Regions from separate parts of the Streptomyces sp. NBC_00207 genome, predicted to be linked through region 1. Evidence: riboswitches for the same ligand, from Rfam matches in the RefSeq annotation. Region 1 holds a riboswitch; the other holds the start of a gene.
What was found. Region 1 has a riboswitch for cobalamin ahead of metE (5-methyltetrahydropteroyltriglutamate--homocysteine S-methyltransferase). Riboswitches for the same ligand answer to the same signal wherever they lie in the genome.

Region 1 (7,584 bases):
ACGCCCGTACGCGGCGCACCAGGTCCGCCGGCAGGTCCGCGGGCGAGCCCGCCCACGCCGCCAGGAACGCGTCCAGGGCCGCGTGCGCCGCATCCGGCTCCAACGTCTCGGCGAGGAACCGCTGGTGGGCCCCGAACTCCTTGGCGGGCATGGCCCCGCCCTTGGCGAACAGCAAGGCGTTGGCCCGGCGGTAGCCCGGGTCCACCGGCAGCCCGTGCCGGGCCTCGGCCTCCCGCGCCGCTGCGTAGGCCCGCCCGCCGGGCCGGCTCCCGTATCCGATCAGCCGGTGGCCCACCGTGTCCCAGAACCACGGCAGGTGCGCCGGCGGCAGCCGTCGCGCCCGCGCCGCCATCGTGTCGACGAACCGGCCGGGCTTGGTCCGGGAGCGCCCCAGTTCGGAGCGCATGTCCTCGATCAGGGTGCGCGCGGCCCCGGCCGCGTCCGGGTCGTGGGCGGCGGCCCAGTCGGCGTAGGTGGTCGAGACGTGGGTACCCGCGGTGGGCAGCAGGGCAGCGAACGAGGCGATCATGCCTGGGATCGTCGCACGCCCCGCCGACACCGCCGGCACCACGGCCCGGGGGTCCGATCCAGCCGGACTGACGAGTCATCAGGTCATCTGTCCCGGACTCTTGACTCTGCTGCTGCCAGTGGCGATTCTCGTCCCACCGCTTGTGCGGGCCATGACAAACGAGCCACAGCCGTGCCATGCGGCCGTGGCCGTCATGCCCCCGGACGGATCCGGCTCCTCGACCGCGCCATCCACTGACCGAAGACGTGAGTGATGACCATTTCCCGACACACGCACCACAGGCGTAGGCCCCTGGCGGTCCTGTCATTGCTCCTCGCCGTGGTGGCCATGGTTCTCGGCCCCGTGCCCAGTTCCTCCGCCGCCGACCCCGGCTGGTGGAACCCGGTCGCCCGGCCCGCACCCGACTCCGAGATCAACGTCACCGGCGAACCCTTCAAGGGGACCGACTCCCAGGGCCGCGTCCGGGGCTTCGTCGACGCGCACGACCACCTGATGTCCAACGAGGGCTTCGGCGGCCGCCTCATCTGCGGCAAGCCGTTCTCCGAGCAGGGGGTCGCCGACGCGCTCAAGGACTGCCCCGAGCACTATCCCGACGGCACGCTCGCCATCTTCGACTTCATCACCAAGGGCGGCGACGGCAAGCACGACCCGAACGGCTGGCCGACCTTCAAGGACTGGCCCGCCCACGACTCGCTGACCCACCAGCAGAACTACTACGCCTGGGTCGAACGCGCCTGGCGCGGCGGCCAGCGGGTGCTCGTCAACGACCTCGTCACCAACGGCGTCATCTGCTCGGTCTACTTCTTCAAGGACCGCGGCTGCGACGAGATGACCGCCATCCGCCTGGAGGCGCAGAAGACGTACGAGATGCAGGCGTACATCGACAAGATGTACGGCGGTCCGGGCAAGGGCTGGTTCCGGATCGTCACCGACTCCGCGCAGGCCCGCGACGTCGTCAAGCAGGGCAAGCTGGCCGTCGTCCTCGGCGTCGAGACCTCCGAGCCGTTCGGCTGCAAGCAGATCCTGGACATCGCGCAGTGCAGCAAGGAGGACATCGACCGCGGCCTGGACGAGCTGCACAAGCTGGGCGTGCGCAGCATGTTCCTGTGCCACAAGTTCGACAACGCCCTGTGCGGGGTCCGCTTCGACCAGGGCGCTCTCGGCACGGCGATCAACGTGGGCCAGTTCCTGTCCACCGGCACCTTCTGGCAGACGGAGAAGTGCAAGGGCCCGCAGCACGACAACCCCATCGGACTCGCGGCGGCGCCCGAGGCGCAGAAGCAGCTCCCGGCGGGCGTGGCGGTCCCCTCGTACGCGGCGGACGCGCAGTGCAACACGCGCGGTCTCACCGATCTCGGCGAGTACGCGGTGCGCGGCATGATGAAACGCAAGATGATGCTGGAGATCGACCACATGGGGGTCAAGGCCGCGGGCCGGGCCTTCGACATCCTCGAGTCCGAGTCGTACCCCGGCGTGATCTCCTCGCACAGCTGGATGGACCTGGACTGGACGGAGCGGGTGTACCGGCTCGGCGGCTTCGTCGCCCAGTACATGAGCGGCTCCGAGGCCTTCAGCGCGGAGGCCAAGCGCACGGACGCGCTGCGCGAGAAGTACAAGGTCGGCTACGGCTACGGCACCGACATGAACGGCGTCGGCGGCTGGCCCGGCCCCCGCGGCGCGGACACCCCGAACCCGGTGCGCTACCCGTTCCGCAGCACCGACGGCGGCTCCGTGATCGACAAGCAGACCACCGGCGTGCGCACCTGGGACCTCAACACCGACGGCGCCTCGCACTACGGCCTGGTCCCGGACTGGATCGAGGACATCCGGATCACCGGCGGCCAGGACGTGGTGGACGACCTGTTCCGGGGCGCCGAGTCCTACCTCACCACCTGGGGTTCGTCCGAGAAGCACAAGGCCGGGGTGAACCTGGCCGCGGGCGCCGCGGCTTCGGCCAGCTCGTCCGAGTGGAACCCGTTCATCAGCTACGCGCCCTCGCGGGCCGTGGACGGGAACACGAGCACCCGCTGGGCCAGCGACTGGAGCGACGACCAGTGGCTCCAGATCGACCTCGGGACACCGGGCCTGGTCAAGCGCGTCACCCTCGAGTGGGAACGCGCCCACGGGAAGTCGTACCGGATCGAGCTCTCGGGCGACGGCACGAACTGGCAGTCCGTATGGTCCACGACCACCGGTGACGGCGGGCTGGACACGGCGCAGTTCGCCGGCACCCCGGCCCGGTACGTACGCGTCCACGGACTGCAGCGCGGCACCCAGTGGGGGTACTCGCTCCACGAGGTCGGCGTCTACAGCAGCTGACGCCGCCCAGGCGGTGTCCGGGGCCGGGGCCGGCCGGATCCTCACCGATCCGGCCGGCCCCGGCGGCCTTCCCGCCTGCCGCCTGCCCGCCGCCGCACCGCAGCGCCCGTATCCCACCGCACGGCACAGCAGCACGAACCGAAGGGAGCGCCCATGGCACGGATGCCGTCGGCCGACCGGCGCCGGCAGCTGACCGAGGCCGCCATCCGCGCGATGACCCGCGACGGGGTCGCCCGCACGACGACCCGGTCGATATCCGCCGAGGCGGGCGTGTCACTGAGCGTCTTCCACTACTGCTTCGACTCCAAGCAGGCCCTGCTCGAATCCGTCATGGCGGTGATCACCGAGCACAGCATCACCGTGGTCAAGGAGGCGATCCAGCCGAAGGCCACCCTCCGCGAGACCGTCCGGGCCGGCTTCCAGGCGTACTGGGACCACGTGTCCGCCCACCCGGGCGAGCACATGCTCACGTACGAACTCACGCAGTACGCCCTGCGCCGGCCCGGGTTCGAGCACCTGGCGCGCCGTCAGTACCAGCTGTACGCCGACACCTACACCGAACTCATCGAGCAGCTCCGCCACCACATGGGTTTCGAACTCCGCGTCCCCGTGACCGTACTGGCGCGCTATCTGGCCGCCATGACGGACGGGCTGACGCTCAACCACCTCGTGCTCGGCGACGAAACGATCTCCACGGACATCCTCGACACGATCACCGACCACGTGGCGGGCCTCGTCGGAGACGACTGCGCCGACGGCTTCGGCGAACGCGGCGACGGGGCCCGGCCGCCCGTCCGGGAGCGCGTCGCACCACCGCGCTCCGCCTGAGGCGGCCGGGTCCCGGATCAGGCGCCGTCGGCGGTGACCTCGGCGCGGACCTGGCGGGCGGCCTCGACCAGGTTCTCCAGGGAGGCCCTGGTCTCCGGCCAGGCCCGCGTCTTCAGGCCGCAGTCGGGATTGACCCACAGCCGTTCGGCCGGGATGGCCGCGAGGCCCTTGCGGAGCAGCGCCGACGCCTCGGCCACCGACGGGATCCGCGGCGAGTGGATGTCCCAGACGCCGGGGCCGACCTCGCGCGGGTAGTCGGCGCCCGCGAGCTCGTCGGCGACCTGCATGTGCGAGCGGGCCGCTTCCAGGCTGATGACGTCGGCGTCGAGGGCCTCGATGGCGTCGACGATGTCGCCGAACTCGGCGTAGCACATGTGCGTGTGGATCTGGGTGTCCGGACGGACGCCGGCGGTGGTGAGCCGGAAGGACTCGGTGGCCCACGCCAGGTAGGCGGCGTGGTCGGCGGCGCGCAGCGGGAGGGTTTCCCGCAGGGCCGGTTCGTCCACCTGGATGACGGAGGTGCCCGCCGCCTCCAGGTCGTTCACCTCGTCGCGCAGGGCCAGCGCCACCTGGCGGGCGGTGTCGCCGATCGGCTGGTCGTCGCGGACGAAGGACCAGGCGAGCATGGTGACGGGGCCGGTGAGCATGCCCTTGACGGGGCGTCCGGTCTGCGCCTGTGCGTACGTGGTCCAGCGCACGGTCATCGGGTCGGGGCGGGAGATGTCGCCGGCCAGGACGGGCGGGCGGACGTAGCGGGTTCCGTAGGACTGGACCCAGCCGTGCTGGGTGGCGAGGTACCCGGTGAGCTGCTCGGCGAAGTACTGGACCATGTCGTTGCGCTCGGGCTCGCCGTGCACGAGGACGTCGATGCCGGTCTTCTCCTGGAAGGCGAGGACCTCCCGGATCTCGGCCTCGATGCGGTCCTCGTAGCCGGCCGTGTCGATGCGGCCGGCGCGCAGGTCGGCGCGGGCCACGCGCAGTTCGTCGGTCTGCGGGAACGATCCGATGGTCGTGGTGGGCAGCAGCGGCAGGCTCAGGCGCGCGTGCTGGGCGGTCGCGCGCTCCTCGTACGGCTGGGAGCGGCGGCCGTCCGCGTCCGTGATCGCCGCGGTCCGGGCGCGCACGGCGGGGTCGCGGGTGACGGCGGAGTTGGCACGGGAGGCCAGGTCGGCCCGGTTGGCGGCGAGTTCGGCCGCGATCGCGTCGGTGCCGCCGGCGAGGCCGCGGGCGAGCGCGGCGATCTCCGCGGTCTTCTGCCGGGCGAAGGCGAGCCAGCGCCGGATCTGCGGGTCGATGTCCCGCTCGGCGGCGGCGTCCAGCGGGACATGGAGCAGGGAGCAGGAGGCGGCCACGTCCACCCGGTCGGCGAGGCCGAGGAGGGTGCCGAGGGTGGACAGGGACTTCTCGAAGTCGTTGATCCAGATGTTGCGGCCGTTGACGACGCCCGCGACGAGGCGCTTGCCGGGCAGCCCGCCGACGGCGGCGAGGTCGGCGAGGTTCGCGGCGGCGGCATCGGTGAAGTCCAGGGCGAGCCCGTCGACGGGGGCCTTGGCCAGCACCGGCAGGGCCTCGCCGAGCCGGCCGAAGTAGGAGGCCACGAGCAGCTTCGGCCGGTCGCCCGGGGCGCCGAGCTCGCGGTACGCGCGGGCGGCGGCGTTCAGTTCGGCGGGGGTGCGGTCCTGTACGAGGGCGGGCTCGTCCAGCTGCACCCATGCGGCTCCGGCCGCGCGCAGGTCGGCCAGGACCCGGGCGTACACGGGCAGCAGGCGGTCGAGCAGGGTCAGGGGCTCGAAGTCGGCGGCGACACCGGGGGCGGGCTTGGCCAGCAGGAGGTACGTCACCGGCCCGACCAGGACCGGGCGGGCGGTGTGGCCGAGCCCCAGTGCCTCTTCGAGCTGGGCGACCTGCCTGGAGGAGTCCGCCGTGAACACGGTGTCCGGGCCGAGTTCGGGCACCAGGTAGTGGTAGTTGGTGTCGAACCACTTGGTCATCTCCAGCGGCGCCACGTCCTGGGTACCGCGCGCCATGGCGAAGTAGCCGTCGAGGGCGTCGGTCCGCACGGCGGCCCGGTGGCGTTCGGGGACCGCGCCGACCATCACGCTGGTGTCGAGCACGTGGTCGTAGTACGAGAAGTCGCCGGTCGGCACTTCGGTGATGCCGGCGTCGGCCAGCTGCTGCCAGTTGGTCCGGCGCAGGTCACGGGCGGTCTCCCGGAGGGCGTCGGCGGTGAAGCGGCCCTTCCAGTAGCCCTCGACGGCCTTCTTCAGTTCGCGGCTGCCGCCCTGGCGGGGGTAGCCGTACACGGTGGCCTGTACTGCCGCGGCTGCGGACTCGGTGGTCACGGAACTCTCCTTCGCGAGCGTGTCTCCATGGACCCGGTGACGGGCCTGGGCTGCGAAGGGGTGCCGGAACGGGCGGACCGCCGGCCGCGCGTACGCCTGAGCTACGCGCCGGAACGATCCGCCTGAAGCACGCCGACCCGCCCACGAGGTCACCGGGAAACCGGGCGCGGTCGTTCGCGCTCGGGCAACGGGCAGGTCTTCGGACTCGCGGGCGCGCCTGCCGGTCTCCCGGCGGGCTCCTACTGGCCGTCGCTTCCCAGGACCGGTTCCGGTCCCAGTGCGTATGACGGCGGTCGTTCCCGCTCACCGCTGCGGGGCAGTCCCGGATTCCCACCGGGTTCCCTCTTACGACGCACCCCGCCCGGCTGACGGGGGCGAACCAGCTGCCCGGCCAGAGTAGATGGCCTTCGCCGTCAACGGACAGGGTTGTCCAATATCCGGATGGCGCGGCGAGACCGGGACACGGAGGATCCCCGCGCCGCCGGGGCGGCGCGGGGATCCGGGGCGGGGAAGGTCAGTACCGGTCCAGCAGGGTGGTCAGGACCTTGTAGAGGACCGATTCCTCATCCGCCACGGCTTCCTCCGAGCGCCAGGCCACGAAGCCGTCGGGGCGGACGAGGACCGCTCCGGCCGCGGTCGTGCCGTGCGCCTCGGCCCAGTCGCCGCCGCTCGACGGGATCAGGTCGGCCTCCGGTCCGGTGCCGATCGCGTAGGCGTCCAGGCGTACGTTCATCCGCTTGGCGACGGATCCCGCCGCGCTGCTCCACGGCGTGCCCTCGGAGCTGAGCAGGACGAAGGAGCGCTCGTAGAGGTCCAGGGTGGACTTCGGCTGCTCCTCCCCCGGGGCGCGGAGCCACATGTGCGGCGCGCGCGTGCCCGGTTCGCCGCGCAGGCGCATCCGTTCGGGAACGACCGGCTGGTCGGGGTCGGTGCCCAGGACGGCGCCCTCGTTGTACCGGTAGCCCATGGCCACGGTCAGGACACCGCCCTGCCGTCCGCCCCCGCCCGGGGCGGGCTCGGGCTGGGCCTCGGGGACCGTCTCGGGGTCGGGCTCGTACCCCGGGTGGCTGTGCTCGGCGGACCGGGCCGAGGCGCGCTCGCTCGTGGCCCGCGCCACCGGAAGCCGCTCGGTCTCGTACGTCTCCAGCAGCCCGGGGCCGGCTGCGCCGTCCAGTACGGCTGCGAGCTTCCAGGCCAGGTTGTGCGCGTCCTGGATACCGGTGTTGGAGCCGAACGCCCCGGTGGGGGACATCTCGTGGGCGGAGTCACCGGCCAGGAAGACCCGGCCGGCCACGTACCGCTGCGCGACCCGCTCGGCCGCGTGCCACGGGGCCTTCCCGGTGATCTCGACGTCCAGGTCGGGTGCGCCGACGGCCCGGCGGATGTGTTCGACGCAGCGCTCGTCGGTGAAGTCCTCCAGGGTCTCGCCGCGGTCGGGGTGCCACGGCGCGTGGAAGACCCACCGCTCGGTGTTGTCCACCGGCAGCAGGGCCCCGTCGGCGTCGGGTTTGGTCAGGTAGCACACGATGAAGCGCCGATCGCCGACCACGTCCGCGAGCATGCGGG
Region 2 (7,584 bases), 4.1 Mb from region 1:
CACATACCGGAATGCGGACGGACCCTTACGCTCACCGGGCAATCCCCCGTAGATTCCCTGCCCTTACGCAGATGATCGACGAGGGGACGAGGTCATGCCTGAACCGGAAGCAAGAGGGACAGAACGGGACGCGGCGAGTCCGGGCACCACCACGCCCGGCTCGCCCGGCTCGCCTTCTCCCAAGTCCATCGCCGTATGGGTGCTCGTCGGACTCGTCGGCGCCATCGGCTGGGGCGTGCTCGCGCTCTCCCGCGGCGAGGAGATCTCCGCGGCGTGGCTGCTCGCCGCCGCACTGGGCTCGTACGCCATCGCCTACCGCTTCTACGCCCGCTTCATCGCGGACCGCGTACTGAAGGTCGACGCGACCCGGGCCACCCCCGCCGAACGCCTCGACAACGGTGTCGACTTCCACCCCACCGACCGCCGGGTCCTCTTCGGCCACCACTTCGCCGCCGTCGCCGGCGCCGGCCCGCTCGTCGGACCCGTGCTCGCCGCGCAGATGGGCTACCTGCCGGGCACCATCTGGATCGTCGCCGGCGTCATCTTCGCCGGGGCCGTCCAGGACATGGTCACCCTCTTCTTCTCCACCCGCCGCGACGGGCGTTCGCTCGGCCAGATGGCCCGGGACGAGATCGGCCCCGTCGGCGGAGCCGCCGCCCTGGTCGCCGTGTTCGCCATCATGATCATCCTGCTGGCGGTGCTCGCCCTGGTCATCGTCAACGCCCTGGCGCACTCCCCCTGGGGCGTCTTCTCCATCGGCATGACCATCCCGATCGCCGTCTTCATGGGCTTCTACCTGCGCGTCCTGCGGCCGGGCCGGGTCACCGAGGTCTCCGTCATCGGCGTCGCGCTGCTCCTGCTCGCCATCATCGCGGGCGGCTGGGTCGCCGAGTCCTCCTTCGCCGGCACCTTCACCCTCGAGAAGGAGACGCTGGTCATCTGGATGGTCGTGTACGGCTTCCTGGCATCGGTACTGCCGGTGTGGATGCTGCTCGCGCCCCGCGACTACCTCTCCACCTTCATGAAGGTCGGCACCATCGCGCTCCTCGCGCTCGGCGTGGTCATCGCGATGCCCACCCTGAAGATGCCCTCGGTCACCGACTTCGCGGCGAGCGGCAACGGACCCGTCTTCGCCGGTTCGATGTTCCCCTTCGTCTTCATCACCATCGCCTGCGGCGCGCTCTCCGGCTTCCACGCCCTGGTCTCCTCGGGAACCACCCCGAAGATGATCCAGAAGGAGACCCAGGTCCGCATGATCGGCTACGGCGCGATGCTGACCGAGTCCTTCGTCGCCGTCATGGCGATCATCGCGGCCTGCATCATCGAGCCCGGCCTCTTCTTCGCGGTCAACTCCCCCGGCGGCGTCATCGGCACCACGGTCGAGTCCGCCTCGCAGGCGGTGACGAACTTCGGCTTCGCCATCTCCCCCGAGGCGCTCACCCAGGCCGCCAAGGACGTCGAGGAAGCCAGCCTGCTCTCCCGCACGGGCGGCGCGCCGACCTTCGCACTCGGGATGTCGGAGATCTTCTCCGCCGTGGTCGGCGGCGCGGGCATGAAGGCGTTCTGGTACCACTTCGCGATCATGTTCGAGGCGCTGTTCATCCTGACGACGCTCGACGCGGGCACGCGCGTGGGCCGGTTCATGCTCCAGGACACCCTCGGCAACGTGCACAAGTCCTTCAAGGACGTCAGCTGGAAGCCCGGCGTGTGGTTCGCGAGCGCGATCGTCGTCGGCGGCTGGGGCTACTTCCTGTGGGTCGGCATCAAGGACCCGCTGGGCGGCATCAACCAGCTCTTCCCGCTCTTCGGCATCGCCAACCAGCTGCTCGCCGCGGTCGCGCTGGCCGTCTGCACCACGCTGCTGGTCAAGTCCGGACGGCTCAAGTGGGCCTGGGTGACGGGCGTTCCGCTGTTGTGGGACGCCACGGTGACCCTCACCGCGAGCTACCAGAAGATCTTCTCCGAGGACGTGAAGGTCGGGTTCTTCGCCCAGCGCGACAAGTACCAGGCCGGAATCGACGCCGACAAGGTCCTGCCGCCGGCGAAGAACATGGACGACATGCACACCGTGGTCACCAACGCCACGGTCGACGGCGTGCTGTGCGCCTTCTTCGCCGTCCTGATCATCGTGGTCCTCGCGGACGCGGCCCGGACCTGCCTCAAGGCCGTCCGCAACCCGGAGTCGGCGACCCTCTCCGAGGTCCCGTGGAGCGAGTCGAAGATCGTCGCCCCGGCCGGACTGATCGCGACCGCCGAGGAGCGGGCGGAACTCGCCGCGGCGGCGGGCCCGGAGGCGGGCGGCGGCCACGTCAAGGAGCCGGTGGCGTGAGCACCGTACGGAGCGCACTGGCCAGGGCCCGGTTCTACGTACGGGAGTTCTCGGGGGAGGCCGCGTACGACCGGTACGTGGCCCACGCCCGCTCCCACGACCCGGACGCGGAGGTCCTCACCCGCCGCGCCTTCGAACGCGCCCGTACGGACGCCCGCGAGGCGGACCCCCGCGAGGGCTTCCGCTGCTGCTGAGCCCCACCCGTACCGAAGGCCCCGCCGGATGATTCCGGCGGGGCCTTCGTGCCGGTGCCGACCTTGACGACAGCGCCGCCGACACCCGTCCTGCACACTCGACCGCATGGACATGGTGATCAGAAGGGCGCTGCCCGCCGAGTACGCGGAGCTGGGTGAGATCACGGCGCAGGCCTACCTCGCCGACGGGCATCTCGACGCCAACGAGGACGATTACTACCTGAACGTGCTGCGCGACGTGGCCGGCCGGGCCGCCGTGGCCGAGGTGCTCGTCGCCGAGCGGGACGGGCGGGTGTTGGGCGGGGTGACCTTCGCCGCCCCCGGCAGCCCGCTCGCCGACATCGCCGGCCCGCACGAGGCCGAGTTCCGGATGCTCGCCGTGGCCCGCGAGGGGCGCGGGCAGGGCGCCGGCGAGGCTCTGGTGCGGGCGTGCATCGAGCGGGCGCGGGCCGTCGAGGGGGTCACGGGCATCGTGCTCTCCACCCAGCGCAGCATGGCCGGCGCCCACCGGATCTACGCGCGACTGGGCTTCGTACGCGTTCCCGAGCGGGACTGGGCGCCGATCCCGGGCCTGACACTCCTCGCGTATCGGCTCAAGCTGTAGCCGCGCCGACACTACATGTGGGGGTTGCCGCATACGGCCGCCCCCACATGTATGCTCAAGGCTGCTGTCCCGCAGGGGAATCCGGTGTGAATCCGGAACTGTCCCGCAACGGTATGAAGTGTCCGCCCACCGGACACCAAGTCCGATGACCTGCCGACAGCGCGCCCGGCTCGACCGAACCGGGTGCCGACACGTCCGGGCCTCGCGGTTGGGCCGGTGGACGCCATGCGGTGCGTACGCGTTCCTGCCACGCCCGCATGCGCCCGCTCGCGCCCCGCTCCGCCGATGACCGGGCCGAGCGAGGGAGAGCTCCCGCCGTGACCATCGCGCCTTCCGCACCGCGCGCCGAGTCCGTTTCTGGCGACAACACCGAGGGCCCGGGGGCCACGCTGCTGCGTACCCTCACCGAACTGACGGCGGACCTCCCCGACACCGACCCCGGGCGCGTCGCCGCCTCCGCGCTGCGCGGCCGCAGCTCCGCCGCCGACGACGCCGAACTGCGCGGGCTGGCCACGGAGGCCGCCGCCGGCCTCATCTCCGAGGACCCGGCCTACTCCCGGCTCGCCGCCCGGCTGCTGACGCTGGCCGTGCGCGACGAGGCCGCGAGCCAGGGCTCCACCTCCTTCTCGGCCTCCGTCGAGGTCGGCCACCGCGAGGGCCTCATCGCCGACCGCACGGCCGAGTTCGTGCGCACGCACGCGAGCCGCCTGGACTCGCTCGTCGAGCTCACCCTCGCCGAGGGCGCCGACGACCGCTTCGGCTTCTTCGGCCTGCGCACCCTGCACAGCCGCTACCTGCTGCGCCACCCGATCACCCGTCAGGTCATCGAGACCCCGCAGCACTTCATGCTGCGCGTGGCCTGTGGCCTCGCCGCGGACGAGAGCGTCCAGGCCGTCGAGGAAGTGGCCTCGCTGTACCGGCTGATGAGCCGCCTCGACTACCTGCCCTCCTCCCCCACCCTCTTCAACTCCGGCACCCGGCACCCGCAGATGTCCTCCTGCTACCTGCTGGACTCCCCGCTGGACGAGCTCGACTCGATCTACGACCGCTACCACCAGGTGGCGCGCCTGTCGAAGCACGCGGGCGGCATCGGCCTGTCGTACTCCCGCATCCGCGCCCGCGGTTCCCTGATCCGCGGCACCAACGGCCACTCCAACGGCATCGTGCCGTTCCTGAAGACCCTCGACGCCTCCGTCGCCGCCGTGAACCAGGGCGGCCGCCGCAAGGGCGCCGCCGCCGTCTACCTGGAGACCTGGCACGCGGACATCGAGGAGTTCCTGGAGCTCCGCGACAACACCGGTGAGGACCAGCGCCGTACGCACAACCTGAACCTCGCCCACTGGGTGCCGGACGAGTTCATGCGCCGCGTGAACGCCGACGCCGACTGGTCGCTGTTCTCCCCGGCCGACGTGCCCGAGCTGGTCGACCTGTGGGGCGACGAGTTCGACGCCGCCTACCGCAAGGCCGAGGCGGACGGCCTGGCCCGCAAGACCATGCCCGCCCGTGACCTGTACGGCCGGATGATGCGCACCCTCGCGCAGACCGGCCAGGGCTGGATGACCTTCAAGGACGCCTCCAACCGCACGGCGAACCAGACCGCCGAGCCGGGCACGGTCGTGCACTCCTCGAACCTGTGCACCGAGATCATCGAGGTCACCAACGACGGCGAGACGGCCGTCTGCAACCTCGGCTCGGTCAACCTGGGCGCGTTCGTCATCGACACGGCCGACGGTCGCGACATCGACTGGGAGCGGATGGACGAGACCGTCCGCACCGCCGTGACCTTCCTCGACCGCGTGGTGGACATCAACTTCTACCCGACCGAGCAGGCCGGCCGCTCCAACGCCCGCTGGCGCCCGGTGGGTCTGGGCGCGATGGGCCTCCAGGACGTCTTCTTCAAGCTGAAGCTCCCCTTCGACTCCCCCGAGGCGAAGGCCCTCTCCACCAAGCTCTCCGAGCGCATCATGCTCGCGGCGTACGAGGCCTCGTGCGACCTGGCCGAGCGCAGCGGCCCGCTGCCGGCCTGGGAGCAGACCCGCACCGCGCGCGGCGTCCTGCACCCGGACCACTACGACGTCGAGCTGAACTGGCCGGAGCGCTGGGACGCGCTGCGCGCCCGCGTCGCCGAGACCGGCATGCGCAACTCCCTGCTGCTCGCCATCGCCCCGACGGCCACCATCGCCTCGATCGCCGGCGTGTACGAGTGCATCGAGCCGCAGGTCTCCAACCTCTTCAAGCGCGAGACGCTCAGCGGTGAGTTCCTCCAGGTGAACGGCTACCTGGTGGAGGAGCTGAAGGCGCTCGGCGTGTGGGACGCCCAGACCCGCGAGGCGCTGCGCGACTCCTCCGGCTCGGTCCAGGGCTTCGGCTGGATCCCGGCCGAGGTCCGCGAGCTGTACCGCACGGCGTGGGAGATCCCGCAGCGCGGCCTGATCGACATGGCGGCGGCCCGTACGCCGTTCCTGGACCAGTCGCAGTCGCTGAACCTGTTCCTGGAGACGCCCACCATCGGCAAGCTCAGCTCGATGTACGCGTACGCCTGGAAGCAGGGTCTGAAGACCACGTACTACCTGCGCTCGCGCCCCGCGACGAAGATCGCCCGCGCCGCGCAGGCCGCCACCCCCGCAGCGCTCCCGCTGGCCGACGCCGCCGCCGACGCCGCGGCCGCGGAAGCGCTCGCCTGCTCCCTTGAGAACCCCGAGTCCTGCGAGGCCTGCCAGTAATGAGCTCCACCGACAAGAAGAACCTCCTGGACCCGGGCTTCGAGCTCACGCTCCGCCCGATGCGCTACCCGGACTTCTACGAGCGCTACCGGGACGCGATCAAGAACACGTGGACCGTCGAGGAGGTCGACCTCCACTCGGACGTCGCGGACCTCGCGAAGCTGACGCCCGCCGAGCAGCACATGATCGGCCGCCTGGTCGCGTTCTTCGCGACGGGTGACTCGATCGTCTCGAACAACCTGGTGCTGACGCTCTACAAGCACATCAACTCCCCGGAGGCGCGCCTGTACCTGTCGCGCCAGCTGTTCGAGGAGGCCGTGCACGTCCAGTTCTACCTGACGCTGCTCGACACCTACCTGCCCGATCCGGACGACCGGGCGGCCGCGTTCGACGCGGTCGAGGAGATCCCGTCCATCCGCGAGAAGGCGCAGTTCTGCTTCAAGTGGATGGACTCGGTCGAGAAGATCGACCGGCTGGAGACGAAGGCCGACCGCCGCCGCTTCCTGCTGAACCTGATCTGCTTCGCCGCGTGCATCGAGGGCCTGTTCTTCTACGGCGCCTTCGCGTACGTGTACTGGTTCCGCTCGCGCGGCCTGCTGCACGGCCTGGCCACCGGCACCAACTGGGTGTTCCGTGACGAGACCATGCACATGAACTTCGCCTTCGAGGTCGTGGACACGGTCCGCAAGGAGGAGCCGGAGCTCTTCGACGACGCTCTCCAGCAGCAGGTCACCGACATGCTCAAGGAGGCCGTGGAGGCGGAGCTGCAGTTCGGCCGCGACCTGTGCGGCGACGGTCTGCCGGGCATGAACACCGAGTCGATGCGCGAGTACCTGGAGTGCGTCGCGGACCAGCGTCTGGTCCGCCTCGGCTTCGCCCCGGTCTACGGCTCGCAGAACCCGTTCTCCTTCATGGAGCTGCAGGGCGTCCAGGAGCTGACCAACTTCTTCGAGCGCCGGCCGTCGGCCTACCAGGTCGCGGTCGAGGGCACGGTCGACCTGGACGAGGACTTCTAAGAGGACTTCTAGGGGTCCCCGGTCTTCCGGGGTCCCCGGTCGGGACGCGGTGACGCCGCGAAGCCGGGATGCGGTACACCACCGCGTCCCGGCTTCTCGCGTTTCCGGCGCCCTGTCGTCCGGCTGCCCCTGTGCACGGTCGCCCCGGCTCAGTGGGCGACGGGGCCCCAGTGCATCCCGGCGTGCCGGGCGCGGGGCCGGCGGACGGTGGGCGGCAGGCCGCCCGCCTTCTGGCGCGGCAGCCACACGAGCCGGGTCTCGACGGCCCGCAGCTGGCGGTCGATCCGACGGTCGCGCAGAACGCCGTACAGGCTGGGGGCGAGCACCAGGGCGGCGACGGCAAGGACGGTGAGGTAGCTCAGGAAGGTGTTCATGTCTCCACTTTCCTCCTCTGGGGAAAACTCGCACAGTGGCAGGACTGTCATGAAAGAGCGAATTACTGCCACACTGGAGGCATGCTGACCAACGTGGCCGTGGCCCTCCTCGACGAGATCGCCCCCTTCGAGTTCGGGATCTTCTGCGAAGTCTTCGGAATCGACCGCAGCGATCACGGACTGCCGGTGTACGACTTCGCCGTGTGCGCGGCGCAGGAAGGTCCGCTGGCCATGTCCGGCACCGGCTTCACGGTCTCCCCCGAACACGGGCTGGAGCGGCTGGAGAGCGCCGACCTGATCTGCGTGCCCGCCTTCCGCGACGCGGGCGACCGCACGTTCCCGGA

Region 2: linked by a shared signal. The riboswitch ahead of OG472_RS29060 (ribonucleoside-diphosphate reductase subunit alpha) and the one ahead of metE (5-methyltetrahydropteroyltriglutamate--homocysteine S-methyltransferase) in region 1 are both predicted to bind cobalamin.

The regions. Positions count from the first base shown of each region.
Region 1 covers NZ_CP130715.1:2,003,323-2,010,906, forward strand. The annotation lists gene OG472_RS09630 (hypothetical protein) at 1-529, opposite strand, end outside; gene OG472_RS09635 (discoidin domain-containing protein) at 857-2,848, shown strand; gene OG472_RS09640 (TetR/AcrR family transcriptional regulator) at 3,002-3,676, shown strand; gene metE (5-methyltetrahydropteroyltriglutamate--homocysteine S-methyltransferase) at 3,694-6,018, opposite strand; cobalamin riboswitch at 6,191-6,417, opposite strand; gene OG472_RS09650 (FAD-dependent oxidoreductase) at 6,533-7,584, opposite strand, start outside.
Region 2 covers NZ_CP130715.1:6,109,695-6,117,278, reverse strand. The annotation lists gene OG472_RS29075 (carbon starvation CstA family protein) at 95-2,329, shown strand; gene OG472_RS29070 (CstA-like transporter-associated (seleno)protein) at 2,326-2,523, shown strand; gene OG472_RS29065 (GNAT family N-acetyltransferase) at 2,630-3,127, shown strand; cobalamin riboswitch at 3,169-3,300, shown strand; gene OG472_RS29060 (ribonucleoside-diphosphate reductase subunit alpha) at 3,445-5,850, shown strand; gene OG472_RS29055 (ribonucleotide-diphosphate reductase subunit beta) at 5,850-6,866, shown strand; gene OG472_RS29050 (hypothetical protein) at 7,016-7,240, opposite strand; gene OG472_RS29045 (helix-turn-helix domain-containing protein) at 7,322-7,584, shown strand, end outside.